3 regions of the Cryobacterium sp. 10I5 genome follow, and region 2 is predicted to be linked to each of the others. Evidence: predicted binding sites of a transcription regulator. Region 2 holds the regulator's gene; each other region holds the start of a gene.
The links. The regulator HspR, encoded in region 2, represses chaperone genes until heat shock. The targets are predictions, from matches to a motif close to AAGTTGAGTCNNNNNGACTCAACTT.

Region 1: a site for HspR is predicted at 2,537-2,561, ahead of QN350_RS16920 (ATP-dependent Clp protease ATP-binding subunit). Genes of this name have one in related genera too.
Region 3: a site for HspR is predicted at 2,928-2,952, ahead of QN350_RS03445 (ATP-dependent Clp protease ATP-binding subunit). Genes of this name have one in related genera too.

What each region holds. Positions count from the first base shown of each region.
Region 1 covers NZ_JASJVI010000095.1:897-5,817, forward strand. Annotated here, with positions in the region: gene QN350_RS16915 (zinc-dependent alcohol dehydrogenase family protein) at 1-162, opposite strand, end outside; gene QN350_RS16920 (ATP-dependent Clp protease ATP-binding subunit) at 310-2,496, opposite strand; gene QN350_RS16925 (primary-amine oxidase) at 2,681-4,612, shown strand; gene QN350_RS16930 (universal stress protein) at 4,702-4,921, shown strand, end outside.
Region 2 covers NZ_JASJVI010000007.1:128-5,048, reverse strand. Annotated here, with positions in the region: gene dnaK (molecular chaperone DnaK) at 1-1,485, shown strand, start outside; gene QN350_RS03910 (nucleotide exchange factor GrpE) at 1,485-2,090, shown strand; gene QN350_RS03905 (DnaJ C-terminal domain-containing protein) at 2,083-3,090, shown strand; gene QN350_RS03900 (heat shock protein transcriptional repressor HspR) at 3,093-3,509, shown strand; gene QN350_RS03895 (class I SAM-dependent methyltransferase) at 3,499-4,680, shown strand.
Region 3 covers NZ_JASJVI010000006.1:3,086-8,006, forward strand. Annotated here, with positions in the region: gene QN350_RS03440 (hypothetical protein) at 1-281, shown strand, start outside; gene QN350_RS03445 (ATP-dependent Clp protease ATP-binding subunit) at 315-2,909, opposite strand; gene QN350_RS03450 (hypothetical protein) at 3,023-3,325, opposite strand; gene QN350_RS03455 (maleylpyruvate isomerase family mycothiol-dependent enzyme) at 3,384-4,127, opposite strand; gene QN350_RS03460 (FMN reductase) at 4,152-4,787, opposite strand; gene QN350_RS03465 (LLM class flavin-dependent oxidoreductase) at 4,790-4,921, opposite strand, start outside.

The DNA.
Region 1 (4,921 bases), on a different contig from region 2:
CGGTTCCTTGGTCGGCTGCACGCCGCGGTACGGCCACAGGTCGGAGCCGCATACGCAGGCTGCGACGACGCGCACGATCGCGTCACCGCCGGTCGAGAGAATCGGGTCGGGTACTTCTTCGAGGCGGATGTCCCGCTCGCCATAGATCACAGTTGCACGCATGCTCCGAGCCTACTTCCCGCCCTCGCGAGCTTCCCATCAGCCAGCCCCGGTTCCGCTGACCGCGAAAGCGGGTGAATCGTCGGTTTCACTACCTCAGAACGACGATTCACCCGCTTTCGCGGTGATACGGGCGGGGCCAGAGAGGCCCTAGAGGTCGGCCTCGTCGAGCGGATGCGGCGGCACGGGCACCGCGGGCGCGGGCGCGACCGTGAGCGAGTCTTCATCCGCCGCGAGGTCCACGAGCACGGTGTCGCCGTCACGCACCTTGCCGGAGAGGATCGCGGTCGCGAGCCGGTCGTCGATCTCGGTCTGCATGAGGCGCCGCAGCGGGCGGGCACCGTACATCGGGTCGTAGCCGCGTTCGGAGAGCCAGGTGCGGGCCCTCGGGGTCACGGCCAGTTCGAGGCGGCGCTCCACGAGGCGCTTCTCGAGCCGGTCGATCATGAGTTCCACGATCTGGCCGAGGTCCTCCATCGAGAGCGACTGGAAGACGACGATGTCATCGAGCCGGTTCACGAACTCCGGATTGAAGGTCTGCCGTACGAGCAGTTGCACGGCTTCCTCCTTCTGCTCGGTGCTGAGGGTGGGGTCGATCAGGAACGCCGAGCCGAGGTTCGAGGTCAGCACGAGGATGGTGTTGCGGAAGTCCACCGTGCGGCCCTGGCCGTCGGTGAGGCGCCCGTCGTCGAGCACCTGCAGCAGCACGTCGAAGATCTCCGGATGCGCCTTCTCCACTTCGTCGAACAGGATCACCGAATACGGGCGCCGGCGCACCGCCTCGGTGAGCTGCCCACCCTGCTCGTATCCGATGTAGCCGGGAGGAGCGCCGACCAGGCGGGACACCGAGAACTTCTCGCCGTACTCGCTCATGTCGATGCGGACCATGGCTTTCTCGTCATCGAAGAGGAACTCGGCGAGCGCCTTGGCGAGCTCGGTCTTGCCCACGCCGGTCGGGCCGAGGAAGAGGAACGAGCCGGTCGGCCGGTCCGGGTCGGAGATGCCGGCCCGGCTGCGGCGCACCGCGTCGGCGACAGCGCGCACGGCGCGCTTCTGCCCGATCAGCCGGTGCGCGAGTTCGCCCTCGAGATTGAGCAGCTTCTCGGTCTCGCCCTGCAGCAGGCGCCCGACCGGAATGCCCGTCCACATGGCGACCACCGCGGCGATGTCCTCGGCGGTGACCTGGTCGTTGACCATCCGGGGTCCGTCGGACTCGGCCTGCTCGGCAGCGGCGAGCTCGCGTTCCATCACGGGGATGTCGCCGTAGAGCAGCCGGGAGGCGCGCTCGAGGTTGCCCTCGCGTTGCGCCCGCTCCGATTCACTCCGCGCGGTGTCGAGTCGGGTCTTCAGCTCGCCGACCCGGTTGAGCGAGGCGCGTTCCTTGTCCCAGCGGGCCTGGAGCCCCTTCAGGGTGTCCTCACGTTCGAGCAGGTCGGCGCGCAGCTTCTCGAGCCGCTGGCGGGAGGCGTCGTCCTTCTCCTTCTTGAGGGCGAGTTCCTCGAGCTTGAGCCGGTCGACGCTGCGGCGCAGCTCGTCGATCTCGACGGGTGCGGAGTCGATCTCCATCCGCAGCCGGCTCGCGGCCTCGTCGATGAGGTCGATCGCCTTGTCCGGCAGCTGCCGGGCGGTGATGTACCGGTTCGAGAGCGACGCGGCCGCGACGAGCGCGGCATCCGCTATCGACACCTTGTGGTGGGCCTCGTAGCGCTCCTTGAGGCCGCGGAGGATCGCGACGGTGTCCTCGACACTCGGCTCGTCGACGAGCACCGGCTGGAAGCGCCGTTCGAGGGCGGCGTCCTTCTCGATGAACTCACGGTACTCGTTGAGCGTCGTCGCACCGATCAGGCGCAGCTCGCCGCGGGCGAGCATCGGCTTGAGCATGTTGGATGCCGCGACCGAGCCCTCCCCTCCGCCCGCGCCCATCAGGGTGTGCAGTTCGTCGACGAAAGTGATGATCTGGCCCTCGGCGTCGTTGATCTCCTTGAGCACAGCCTTCAGCCGCTCCTCGAACTCGCCGCGATACTTCGCCCCGGCCACGAGGGCGGCGAGGTCGAGCGCGACGAGCTGCTTGCCCTTGAGCGAGTCGGCCACGTCGCCGGCCACGATCCGCTGGGCGAGGCCCTCGACCACGGCGGTCTTCCCGACGCCGGGTTCTCCGATCAGAACCGGGTTGTTCTTGGTGCGGCGGGTGAGCACCTGGCTCACCCGGCGGATCTCGGCGTCCCGCCCGATCACGGGGTCGAGCTTGCCGCTTTTCGCGATCTCTGTGAGGTTCACGCCGTACTTCTCGAGTGCAGACTTCGCCTCTTCCTGGGGCGGCTGCTGGCCTGCTTGCATGGGAAGATCCTCTCTCTCGTGCGACGGCCACCGACGGGCAAAGCTGAGTCGCATCGGCTCAATTTTAGAGGCAGCCGGAGGCCGACGCCAGCGCTCGCGATCGGCGGTACCGGTGCCATAATGACCGCAAACGGTGCCGGGCAACAGCGCCGCGGCAACATGCCTTCGAAGACGAGGAGCCCCGATGACCTTCCATCCCCTCGACCCGCTGACGGCGGGCGAATTCACCGCGGCCGCGGCAATCCTCGCCCGCGAGCGCGGTGTCGGACCTGGCTGGCGCTTCGCGTCGATCGAACTCGTCGAGCCAAGCCGGCACGCCAGGGCCGCCTTCGATGGTGCAGGGGCGGTCCCCGAGCGCCTCGCCCGGCTCGTGGTGCTGAACCGGGCCGAGAACAGCACATGGGTCGCAATCGTCTCCCTCAGCGCCGACGCCCTGCTCAACTGGAGCGCGGTGCCCGGCGTCCAGGCCAACTTCACGGTCGACGAATGGGACGAAGCGGATGCCGCCCTGCGCGCGCACCCGGACGTGGTCGCCGCCCTCGCCCGCCGGGGCATCACCGATCTCGCCAACGTCTTCATCGACACCTGGACCTACGGCGACGCCGTCATCCCGGAGCGATTCCGGGGCAGGAGGATCGGCTGGTCCGATGTCTGGGTGCGTGCGCAGGCGGGCGCCAATCCGTACGCCGGACCCGTGAGCGGACTGCACTTCGTGATCGATGTCAACACGATGGAACTCCTCGACGTCGAGGACTCGTTCGAGGTCGACCGCCCGGCCGTGATGGGCGAATACGTGCCGCATCTCGTTCCGCCCCGCATCCGGGACCTGAGCCGGCGTCCTCCGCTGAAGCCGCTCGACATCGTGCAGGCGGAGGGGCCGAGCTTCACCGTCACCGGCCACCGGGTCGAGTGGCAGAACTGGTCGCTGCGGGTCGGCTTCAACTACCGGGAGGGCATGACGCTGCACGAGGTGAGTTACCGGGACGGCGAGCGGGTGCGCCCGATCGCCAACCGGCTCTCCTTCGCAGAAATGGTCGTGCCCTACCGGGATCCGAGCGTCGACCATTTCCGGCGCACGGCCTTCGACATCGGCGAGTGGGGCCTGGGCTTCATGACCACCTCGCTCGAACTGGGCTGCGATTGCCTCGGCGAGATCCGCTACCTCGACGCCGTGCTGCACAACAGCGCCGGTGAACCGTACTCGATCCCCAACGCCATCTGCATCCACGAAGAAGACAACGCGGTGCTCTGGAAGCACGTCGACCACGACGGCGGATCGGAGGTGCGGCGGATGCGGCGCCTCGTCGTCTCCTTCCACGTCACCGTCGCGAACTACGAATACCTCGTCTACTGGCGCTTCTACCAGGACGGCAACATGGAGTGCGAAGTGCGCGCGACCGGGATCATGGTCGTCACCAGCCTCGACCCGGGCCAGCCGCACCCGAACGGCACCCTCGTGGACACCCGCACATACGCCCCCTTCCACCAGCACTTCATCGTCGCCCGGATGGACCTCGACATCGACGGGCCCGAGAACACGGTGTTCCGCTCCGAGACGCACGTCGAGCCGATCGACGAAGCCAATCCACTCGGCCTCGCCCTCACCCAGCGGAACACGCCCCTCGAGACCGAGGGCTTCGACGACTACGACTGGGCGACCCAGCGCAGCTGGAAGGTCGTGAACGAGAAGACGTCGAACGGCCTCGGTACCCCGGTGTCATACAAGCTCGTTCCGGGCGGTGCCATCCCGTCGTTCTTCGACCCCGCTTCGCCGGTGTTCCAGCGGTCCCAGGTGATCGGGCACACGGTGTGGGTCACCCCGGCCGACGACCTGCAGCGCTGGCCATGCGGCGAGTTCGTCAACCAGAGCGCGGTCGACCACGGCCTGCCCGAGTGGACCCTCGCCGGGCGCCCGGTTCGGAACGCCGACATCGTGCTCTGGTACGTCTTCGGCATCCACCACATCACGCGCCCGGAGGAGTGGCCGGTCATGCCGGCCGACACCGTGTCGTTCTGGCTCAAGCCGGTCGGCTTCTTCGACCGCAACCCCTCCCTCGACGTGGAACCGGGTGCCTCAGGACACGCACACGGGCACGGGCATCACGACGAGCACTGAGCGACACCGAGTAGCACCGAGCAGCGCTGGCCCCGAAGCGCACAGACCCGCACCACCGACATTTCACCGAGAGCCCAAGGAGATCCAACGTGACCAGGACAGCGAACTACGTCGTCGCCTACGAAGCGACCGATCGAGGCAATGACGCCATCGAACTCGGGGTGACCCTCGCCCGGCTGACCGGCGCCGAGTTGCGGGTGTGCCTCGTGCTGCCGCACTCGACCGTCGCGCCCTCGCGTCTGCGCTCCTCGGGCTCCGACTTCGAGGCACTCCTCGAGCAGCAGGGCCTCGAGTGGCTCGCTGAGGCCG
Region 2 (4,921 bases):
GCCACGAAGGAGGCCGGAGAGATCTCGGGCCTCAACGTGCTCCGCATCATCAACGAGCCGACCGCAGCGGCCCTCGCGTACGGCCTCGACAAGGGCAAGGAAGACGAGCTCATCCTGGTCTTCGACCTCGGCGGCGGAACGTTCGACGTCTCCCTCCTCGAGGTGGGCAAGGACGACGACTTCTCGACCATCCAGGTGCGTTCGACCGCCGGCGACAACCGCCTGGGCGGCGACGACTGGGACCAGCGCATCGTCGACTACCTGATCAAGAAGTTCAAGGAAACCACCGGCGTCGACGTCTCCAAGGACAAGATCGCCAAGCAGCGCCTCAAGGAAGCCGCGGAGCAGGCCAAGAAGGAACTCTCCAGCAGCATGTCCACGAGTATCCAGCTGCCGTACCTCTCCCTGACGGAGAACGGCCCGGCCAACCTCGACGAGACGCTGACCCGCGCCCAGTTCGAGAAGATGACCGAAGACCTGCTCGACCGCACCAAGAAGCCGTTCCAGGACGTCATCCGTGAAGCCGGCGTCAAGGTGGGCGACATCGCCCACGTCGTGCTCGTCGGTGGTTCGACGCGTATGCCCGCCGTCTACGAGCTCGTCAAGAGCGAGACCGGTGGCAAGGACCCGAACAAGGGCGTCAACCCGGACGAGGTCGTCGCCGTCGGCGCCGCACTCCAGGCCGGCGTGCTGAAGGGCGAGCGCAAGGACGTCCTGTTGATCGACGTCACCCCGCTGAGCCTCGGCATCGAGACCAAGGGCGGCATCATGACGCGCCTCATCGAGCGCAACACGGCCATCCCGACCAAGCGCAGCGAGACCTTCACCACGGCAGACGACAACCAGCCGTCCGTCGCGATCCAGGTCTTCCAGGGCGAGCGTGAGTTCACCCGCGACAACAAGAACCTCGGCACCTTCGAGCTGACCGGCATCGCGCCGGCCCCGCGCGGCATCCCGCAGGTCGAGGTCACGTTCGACCTCGACGCCAACGGCATCGTGCACGTGTCCGCCAAGGACAAGGGCACCGGCAAGGAGCAGTCCATGACCATCACGGGCGGTTCCTCGCTCGCGAAGGAAGACATCGAGCGCATGGTGCGCGAGGGCGAAGAGCACGCCGCAGAAGACAAGCGTCGTCGCGAAAGCGCCGAGACTCGCAACACCGCTGAGCAGCTCGCGTACTCGATCGAGAAGCTCCTCAAGGAAAACGACGAGAAGCTCCCGGCCGAGGTCAAGACCGAGGTCCAGGCCGACGTCGACGCACTCAAGTCTGCGCTCGCCGGAGACGACGAGGCCGCGGTGAAGACCGCGTACGACAAGCTCAACGAGAGCCAGGGCAAGATCGGCGAGGCCATCTACAAGTCGAGCCAGGCGGATGCCGCGACGCCCCCCACCGAATCCGGCGAACCGACCGCTGACGCGGGCAAGTCCGACGAAGATGTGGTTGACGCCGAGGTTGTCGACGACGAGGAAGAAACCAAGAAGTAATGGCCAAGGACAAGGGCCCGAAGAACGAGCCGTCCGACGAGGAGGTGGAGCCCGTTGTTGCGGATGAGTCTGCAGCAGCAGAGGCCTCCGCTGACTCCGAGGCCGCGGCATCCGCTGAGGGTATCGAGGAAGACGAGCTGACGGTCCAGGACATCCTGGACGCCGCCAGCCGGGAAGTCGCAGAGCCGACGAGCGAACACCTGGCCGACCTCAAGCGGGTCACCGCCGAATACGCGAACTACCGCAAGCGCACCGAGGCGAACCGCGAGATCGAGCGTGAGCGCGTGACCGTGGACGTCGTCAAGGGCCTGATCCCGGTGCTCGACGACCTGGACCGTGCCGAGAAGCACGGCGACCTCGTCGCAGACTCCGCATTCAGCACCATCGCAGCCAAACTGCGCACGAGCGTGGAGCGCCTTGGCGTGAAGCCGTTCGGCACGGTCGGCGAACCGTTCGATCCCACAATGCACGAGGCCATCTTCCAGATGCCCACGGCCGATGTGACGGTCGACACAGTCGGCGAGGTGGTCGAGACCGGCTATTTCCTGGGCTCGACGCTTCTGCGTGTTGCCAAGGTCGTAGTCCAGGTACCGAGCGATGGCTAGCCAGGACTGGTTCGACAAAGACTTTTACAAGGTCCTCGGCGTCTCGAAAGACGTGACGCCGGCCGACCTCAAGAAGGCCTATCGCAAGCTCGCCCGCAAGTATCACCCGGACTCGAATCCGGGCAATCCTGCGGCGGAAGCGAAGTTCAAGGAAATCAGCGAGGCACACTCGGTGATCGGCGACCCCGCACAGCGGAAGGAATACGACGCTGTGCGGGCCATGGGCGGTGGAGCACGCTTCACCGCCCCCGGTGGCGGGGGTTCCCAGCAGGGCGGCGGCTTCGACGACGTCTTCGGCGGCATGTTCGGTGGGGGTGCCCGGCAACAGGGCTACTCCTATCAGCAGCAGGGCGGGTTTGACGACCTGCTCGGCGGCATGTTCGGCCGGGGCGGCGGTGGAGGCGGGTTCGGATCGTCCACGGGAGGATTCCGTGGTTATGGCGGGCCGACCCGCGGGCGGGACGTGGTTGCATCGACGACCGTCGACTTCATCACCGCGACCCACGGTGACCAGATCACCCTGCAGACGCAGGACGGCCGGGCCATCAAAGTCAGGATTCCCGCGGGCGTCGCCGACGGGCAGAAGATCAAGCTCCGCGGCCAGGGCCAGCACAGCCCGGACGGCGGCGAGGCCGGCGACATCGTCCTCACCGTGACCGTGCGCAAGCACGCCGTTTTCGAGCGTGACGGCCTGAACCTCAGGCTGCACGTGCCCGTGACGTTCGTCGAGGCCGCACTCGGCGCGACGATCGAGGTGCCGACCCTGGGCGGGGCGCCGGTCAAACTGCGCATCGCCCCCGGCACGCCGAGCGGACGGGTCCTGCGGGTCAAGGGCCGCGGTGTCGTGACCCCTAAGGGCACCGGCGACTTGCTCGCCGAGGTCCAGGTCGCGGTGCCGTCGCACCTGTCCAAGGAAGCCGAGGAAAAGCTCACTGCTTTCGCCGCGGCTCTCCCGGACGAGAACCCGCGTGACGAGCTGCTCGCGAGAGCGAGAGACTGACGGTGGACGAGAACTCCCGGGTGTTCGTCATCTCGACTGCCGCAGAGCTTGCGGGCATGCACCCGCAGACGCTGCGACAGTACGATCGCCTGGGATTGGTGAGCCCGGACCGCACCCCGGGCCGGTCTCGCCGCTACTCGATGCGTGACGTGGTGAAACTGCGCGAGATCGCGGAGCTCGGTGCCGAAGGCGTGAGCCTCGAGGGCATCCGGCGGATCATCGCGCTCGAGGACCACGTGCGCCGGCTCGAATCGCGCTTGCACGAACTCGAGTCGGCACTCGCCGATGAACTGCTGAACCGTCCGGGCCGCCGCGTCTTCGCGGCCGGCCCGGCCGGTGAGGTCATCTCGATGCGCGCGGGCACCCGCACCCGCCGCGCCAACCAGGTTGTCATCTGGCGCCCGCTCGATGATCTCTGATCCCGTGGCGCCCGAAATTCCGGCATTCGACCCCGCCGCGTTCGACTTCGCCGCGCTCCGGCGTTTCCCCGACGTCGAAGCCTCCAACCTCTTCGCCGTCGACGCGAGCGACCGCCTGATCCTCGACGAGGCGGCGGCGAGCCTTCCCACTGAACGGCTCGTCGTCATTGAGGACCGATATGGCGCTCTCACCCTCGGCGCCGCTGCGCTCTTCGGGGCCACCGGCATCCGCGTGCACCAGGACGCACTCTCGGGCGAGGCCGCCCTGGACCTGAATGCCGACAAGCTCGGTCTGGCCGACCGGTACCGCTCCTTTCCGCTGGGCGAGGAGCTTTTGTCCGGCGCCACCCTCGTTCTCCTCCAGCTGCCTCGCAGCCTCGCCGCTCTCGACGAGGTCGCCGACGCGATCGCGCGTTTCGCCGATCCCGCGGTCGTCGTTGTCGCCGGTGGGCGTCTCAAGCACATGACCCCGGCCATGAACGAGGTCTTCGCGCGCCACTTCGAGCGGCTCCAGGTCTCCCCGGCCCGGCAGAAGTCCCGGGTGCTGCGTGCCACCGGCCCCATCCGAGCGTCCGAGCCCGCGATCCCAGCCTGGCCGCACGTCAGCAGGCACGAAGACCTGGGGCTGAACGTGTGCGCCCATGGCGCCGCCTTCGCCGGCACCACCATCGACATCGGCACCCGGTACCTGCTCGAGTTCCTCGACCGGATGAAACCGGATGCCGTTCGCGCGATCGACCTTGGCTGCGGCACGGGAGTACTCGCGGCCGCGCTCGCGCAGCGTCGACCCGGACTCCGGGTCATCGCGAGCGACCAGTCGGCCGCTGCCGTTGCATCCGCCAGGGCCACCATGATCGCCAACGGCCTCGCCGACCGGGTAACGGTTGTGCGGGATGACGCGCTCGGGTCCCAGGCGGATGCCTCGAGCGAGTTGATCCTGTTGAACCCGCCGTTCCACATCGGATCCTCCGTGCATGCCGGCATCGCGCTCAAGCTCTTCGCCGACGCCGCGCGGGTGCTCCGGCCCGGCGGTGAGCTCTGGACGGTGTGGAACACGCACCTCGGCTATCGGCCGGCGCTCACGCGCCTGGTCGGGGAGACGCACCAGGTCGGTCGGAACGCCAAGTTCACGGTCACCGTCTCCGTCCGCCGCCAGTCTCCAGCCGCGTGAAACATGCCGGAAATAGGGGTGTTATCTATCCGACACGCCCGGGATGCGCCCGGGAGTTGCGGCCCCCCACGGTTCACCGTAAAGTCATCTAAGTCACCCCACAGGTTCGGAAAGCCGAAGCGCTTACCGGCCTCAAGCGGGACCACTTCCAATCCCGATCAACGCGTAAATTTGTTGGTTGAGATTGATGGCGTTTCACCAGATTCCCTTAGCGGGGGACCGAGCGAAACGACACGAAAGA
Region 3 (4,921 bases), on a different contig from region 2:
GGCTCACCGAGGAAGAGATCGGACGCGTGCTCGCGAGCGATCGCCATTGGCGGCTCGCCGAGGACGGGAGCGTCGTGGCAGGAAAGCTCAGGAAGATCAGGATCACCGATTCCCTCGAGGACCTCGGCCGTGCCGCCCTCGTCAACCGGTGGACAGCCCGAGCTGCCGCCCCCGGTAGCGACGGCAGCGGTCCGACGCACATCATGTGGGGCGTGTTCAATGCCCGCTCCGACACCGAGATCGCCGCCGAGATCGCCGCAGGGACCGCCGCCAGGAGCTGAAACAGTCTGGCGGCGAGTCCTTGCTGCGACTCCCTAGGCCGCGATGGGCAGGGTCTGCCCCGGCGCGGATGCCGCGGCGGCGACGACGAGGGCGCCCTCCGAAACCGAGACCTCGACACCCGTGCTCGCCAGCAGGTCGGAGCCGACGAGCAGGTCTGCGATTCTGTCGTCGAGCTCACGCTGGATCACCCTGCGGAGCGGCCGGGCGCCGTACTCGGGTTCGTATCCCCGCGTGGCGATCCAGTCGATCGCCTCCTCGGTCACCGTGAGGCCGAAGCCCTGGGCGGCGAGCCGGGTGCGCGTCCCGCCGAGCAGCATCTGCACGATGTCGTGCAGTTGCGGAGCCTCGAGCTTGCGGAACAGCACGATCTCGTCGAGCCGGTTCAGGAATTCCGGGCGCATGGCCTCGCGGAGCTTGCCCATCACCCGGTCGCGGAGAGCCTTCTCCGAGCCGAAGCCGTTGTCGGCCCCGCCGTCGATCTGGGCGGTGAAGCCGAGGGCGCCGCTCCGGCTGGCGAGGAACTCGGAGCCGAGGTTGGAGGTCATGATGATGACCGTGTTCCGGAAGTCGACGGTGCGACCCTGGCCGTCGGTCAGGCGTCCGTCGTCGAGCACCTGCAACAGCAGGTTGAACACGTCGGGGTGGGCCTTCTCGATCTCGTCGAGCAGGATCACCGAGTACGGGTTCCTGCGCACGCGCTCGGTCAGCTGCCCGGCCTCGTCGTAGCCGACGTAGCCGGGAGGGGACCCGACGAGCCGGCTCACGGTGTGGCGTTCGCCGAACTCGCTCATGTCGAAGCGCACCATCGCGTGTTCGTCGCCGAACAGGGATTCGGCGAGTGCCTTCGCGAGTTCGGTCTTGCCGACGCCCGTCGGCCCGAGGAACAGGAAGCTCCCCACCGGCCGGCCCGCATCGTTCATCCCGGTGCGGTTGCGGCGTACCGCCTTGGCGATGAGCTCGACGGCGTCGTCCTGGCCGACGACGCGCCCGTGCAGCTCGGCCTCGAGCAGGCCGAGGCGGGACCGGTCGTCCGCGGTGAGGCGCGCGACGGGGATGCCGGTCGCGCGGGCGATGACGCCGGCGATCTCGGCCTCTCCGACGACGGCCTCCACCGCCAGCGCCTGCGTGGGGTCGTCCTCGCGCGCCAGCTGCGACTGCACCGCCTCGATTTCGTCGCGCAGCCGGGAGGCCTCTTCGTACTGCTCGGTGAGGACGGCCGCGCTCTTGGCCTCCTCGAGTGTCACCACGCGCGCACGCAGGGCCTCGAGGGCGTCACGGTCGGGCAGTGAGCCGAGGGTCAGGCGCAGCCGGGCGCCGGCCTGGTCGATCAGGTCGATGGCCTTGTCCGGCAGGAAGTGGTCTGGCACGTACCGGGCGGAGAGCTCGACGGCGGCACGCAGCGCCTCGTCGGTGTAGCGCACGCCGTGGTGCTCTTCGTAACGGCCGCGCAGCCCCGCGAGGATGCTGACCGCGTCGTCGATGCTCGGCTCACCGACCCGCACGGTCTGGAAACGGCGTTCGAGGGCCGGGTCCTTCTCGACCTTGCGGTATTCCTTGAGCGTCGTGGCACCGATCACGTGCAGTTCGCCGCGCGCGAGCCTGGGCTTGAGGATGTTCCCGGCGTCCATGCCGCCGTCGTCGGATCCGCCGGCGCCGACGACGGTGTGGAGCTCATCGATGAAGATCACGAGCTCGCCGCTGTGGGCGCTGATCTCGTCCATGGCCTTGCCGAGGCGTTCTTCGAAGTCGCCGCGGTACCGGGTTCCTGCGACCATCGCCGCGAGGTCGAGTGCCACGACGCGCTTGCCGCGCAGTTGCTCCGGCACCGTTCCCGCGACGATGGCCTGCGCCAGTCCCTCGACGACGGCGGTCTTGCCGACGCCCGCCTCGCCGATCAGCACCGGGTTGTTCTTGGTGCGCCGGGAGAGGATCTCGATCGTCTGCTCGATCTCGTCTGCACGGCCGATCACGGGGTCGAGCTTCCCGTCGCGGGCCAGGGCCGTGAGGTCGGTGCCGTAGGTGTCGAGCGTGGGCGTCTCGGACGCGGAGGCCTGGGCTGATGCCTGGCCAGGGGCCCCGCCCGCTGCATCCGACTGCGGCTCGCGCGCGCCCGCCTGCAGGGATTCCTGGGTGATGCCAGCCGAGGCGAGAATCTGGCCGGCCGGGGAGTCCTCGTTCACCACGAAGGCGAAGAAGAGATGCTCGGGGTCGATGTACGTCGACCCGAAGGCGCGCGCGATCTGGTGCGCGTCGAGGAGGGCGCGCTGGGCAGACGGGGTGAGGCCTGGCGTCGCGTCCCCGGTCGGGTCGGAACGTTCCGGCAGGCGCTGCTCGGCGGCCAGGGCGAGGGCAGCGGGGTCTGCGCCGGCATTCCGGATCGCTTGGGCGGCGGGTTCGCGCAGGACGAGGACCCGGAGGATGTGCAGGACGTCGACGTGGGAGTGCCCGTGGTCGACGGCGTACTGGGCGGCCTCGGCGAGCACCTCATGGGTGCGGCGGCTGAGCAGCCGGGTGATGTCGATCGGTCGTCCTGCCGGTGCTGCGCCCTGCTGGCCCTGCAGGTAACGGGCGATGAACTCGTCGAACGAACCGTTGCCGGAATCGGCGGGGCCGAAGAATGTAGGCACGAGACCTCCTGATGTTCAAACTTGAGTGCTGTTGACTCAACTCAACGTCGGGCCGTTCGTTTCATTCCCGCCCCAGGCTGGGAAACGTCCGGTTACGCGGTCGGCGAACGGAGTCAGATCCCGAGGATGCCGCGGGCCACGACGACGACGACGGTCACTGCCGCGATGCCGAGGGCGCACAGGACCAGGCTACGGCCGTGGACGCCTGCGGGCATGACCCTGACGGCGCGCAGCGAGTACGCGAACCCGACGAAGACGGCGATGACTCCCCAGAACGGGACCACGAGCGCGAGGGCGAAGCCGGCGAGGGTGATCCAGAATCCCAGCGAACGCCCGGGTGTCTTCGTCCAGTCCGCGCGCGGTGCGCCGAGGGCGATCAGTCGGTTGTCCTGCATGTTCGCGCGCGGATCGTCCACACTCTGCCCCCGTTGCTTCGGCTCCCAGTCTCCCACGCGACGCGGGCGTTCAGGCGGCTCAGAGCCACCGCGGCGGGTCGGCCGGAGTCCCGGTGCTCGAGGTCACGTCCGAACCGCCCCGCCCGGTCGCCCACTTCACGAGGCCAGCGACGCTGCCGGACACGACGACGGGATGCTCGGAACGGAGGTCGCCGAACCTGCGCTCGGGCTGGGCTCCGGTGACCGAGAGCACAAGATCTCCCCCGTCGCCCCGCGCAGCCCACGCCGAGGTGATCTCGGCGAGCAGCCGGTCGAGCACCTCGACCGGCACGTCGTCGAAGGCGGCGCCGGTCGCGAGGTCGACCGTGTGCACCCAGAGTTCCTGGTTGCGCATCCACACGGTCTCGGACACGGGAATCTCGCGGCCGCTCGGAGTCCGGACCGGGTGGCTCCACGTCTCGGGCGTGAGCCGGCGCCACGCGGCGTCCAGCTGGATGGTCGCGACGTCGAACAGGGTTCGCAGGGCATCGCGGTCGAGCTCCGCCCCGGCGGCGATGTCGCTGTCGCGGGCCTCGTTCGAGGCGTACATCGGCGTTTCGACGTCGGTGCGCGCCCAGGTCACGAGCCGGACCATGCCCCTCGCGTTGTACGCGACGTGCGCGACCACGTGACGACGGCTCCAGCCGGGCAGCAGCGAATCCCCGTCGAGGTCAACGTTCGACAGCCCGTTGAGCTCGTGCGCGAAGAATGCGGTGGCGCGACGGGCGAGCAGGAGTTGCGCGAGCAGCTCGGGGTCAGCGGGGAGAGCGGTGGGTGCGGGCATTCCCCCATTCTCGCAGGGAACGGGTCAGATCGAGGGCTGGAAGCCACCGGTCGGGCTGAAGGATGCGTCGATCGTGAACGGGTCGCGCACGGAGCTGGAGCGGTCGGAGGCGGCGATGAGCGCCGCAAGCTCCCCGGCCGCCCTGTCGATGCGGTCGGGCAGCGTCTTGACCGTGTCCGCGCCGCTTCCCCAGTCCTCCGCAGCCGCGAACACCGCGGTGGTGGCGACGACGGCGTGCAGGTAGGTGAACATCGGGCGGATGGCGTAGTCGAGGGCCAGGGAATGGCGCGCGGTGCCCGCCGTCGCCGCGATGACCGTGGGCATGTCGGTCAGCGAACGGTTGTCGATGACGTCGAAGAACGATTTGAACAGTCCGCTCGCGCTGGTCGTGAAGATCGGCGTGACCGCGATGAGTCCATCCGCACCGGTCACGGCTTCGATCACCGCGTCGAGCTTCGGGCTCGGGAACCCGGTGAGCATGTTGTTCATCACGTCGAGGGCGACATCGCGCAGTTCGAAGATCCTGACCTCGGTGGGGATGCCCTTCTCGGTCAGGCGGGCGGAGGTCGCCTCCGCGAGACGGTCGGCGAGCATCCTCGTGGAGGACGGCTGGCTGAGGCCCGCGGTGACGACGGCGATGGTACGGGTGCGTTCGGTCATGGTCAGGCCACCGTGATCGGAGAGCCGACGGGTGCCGTGGCAGCTGCGGCAGCCGCAGCGACCAGCGACGCGTGGGTGGGGGCATCCGGTACCGTGGCCGGGCGGTTCTTCGCGAACTCGCGGCGCAGCACGGG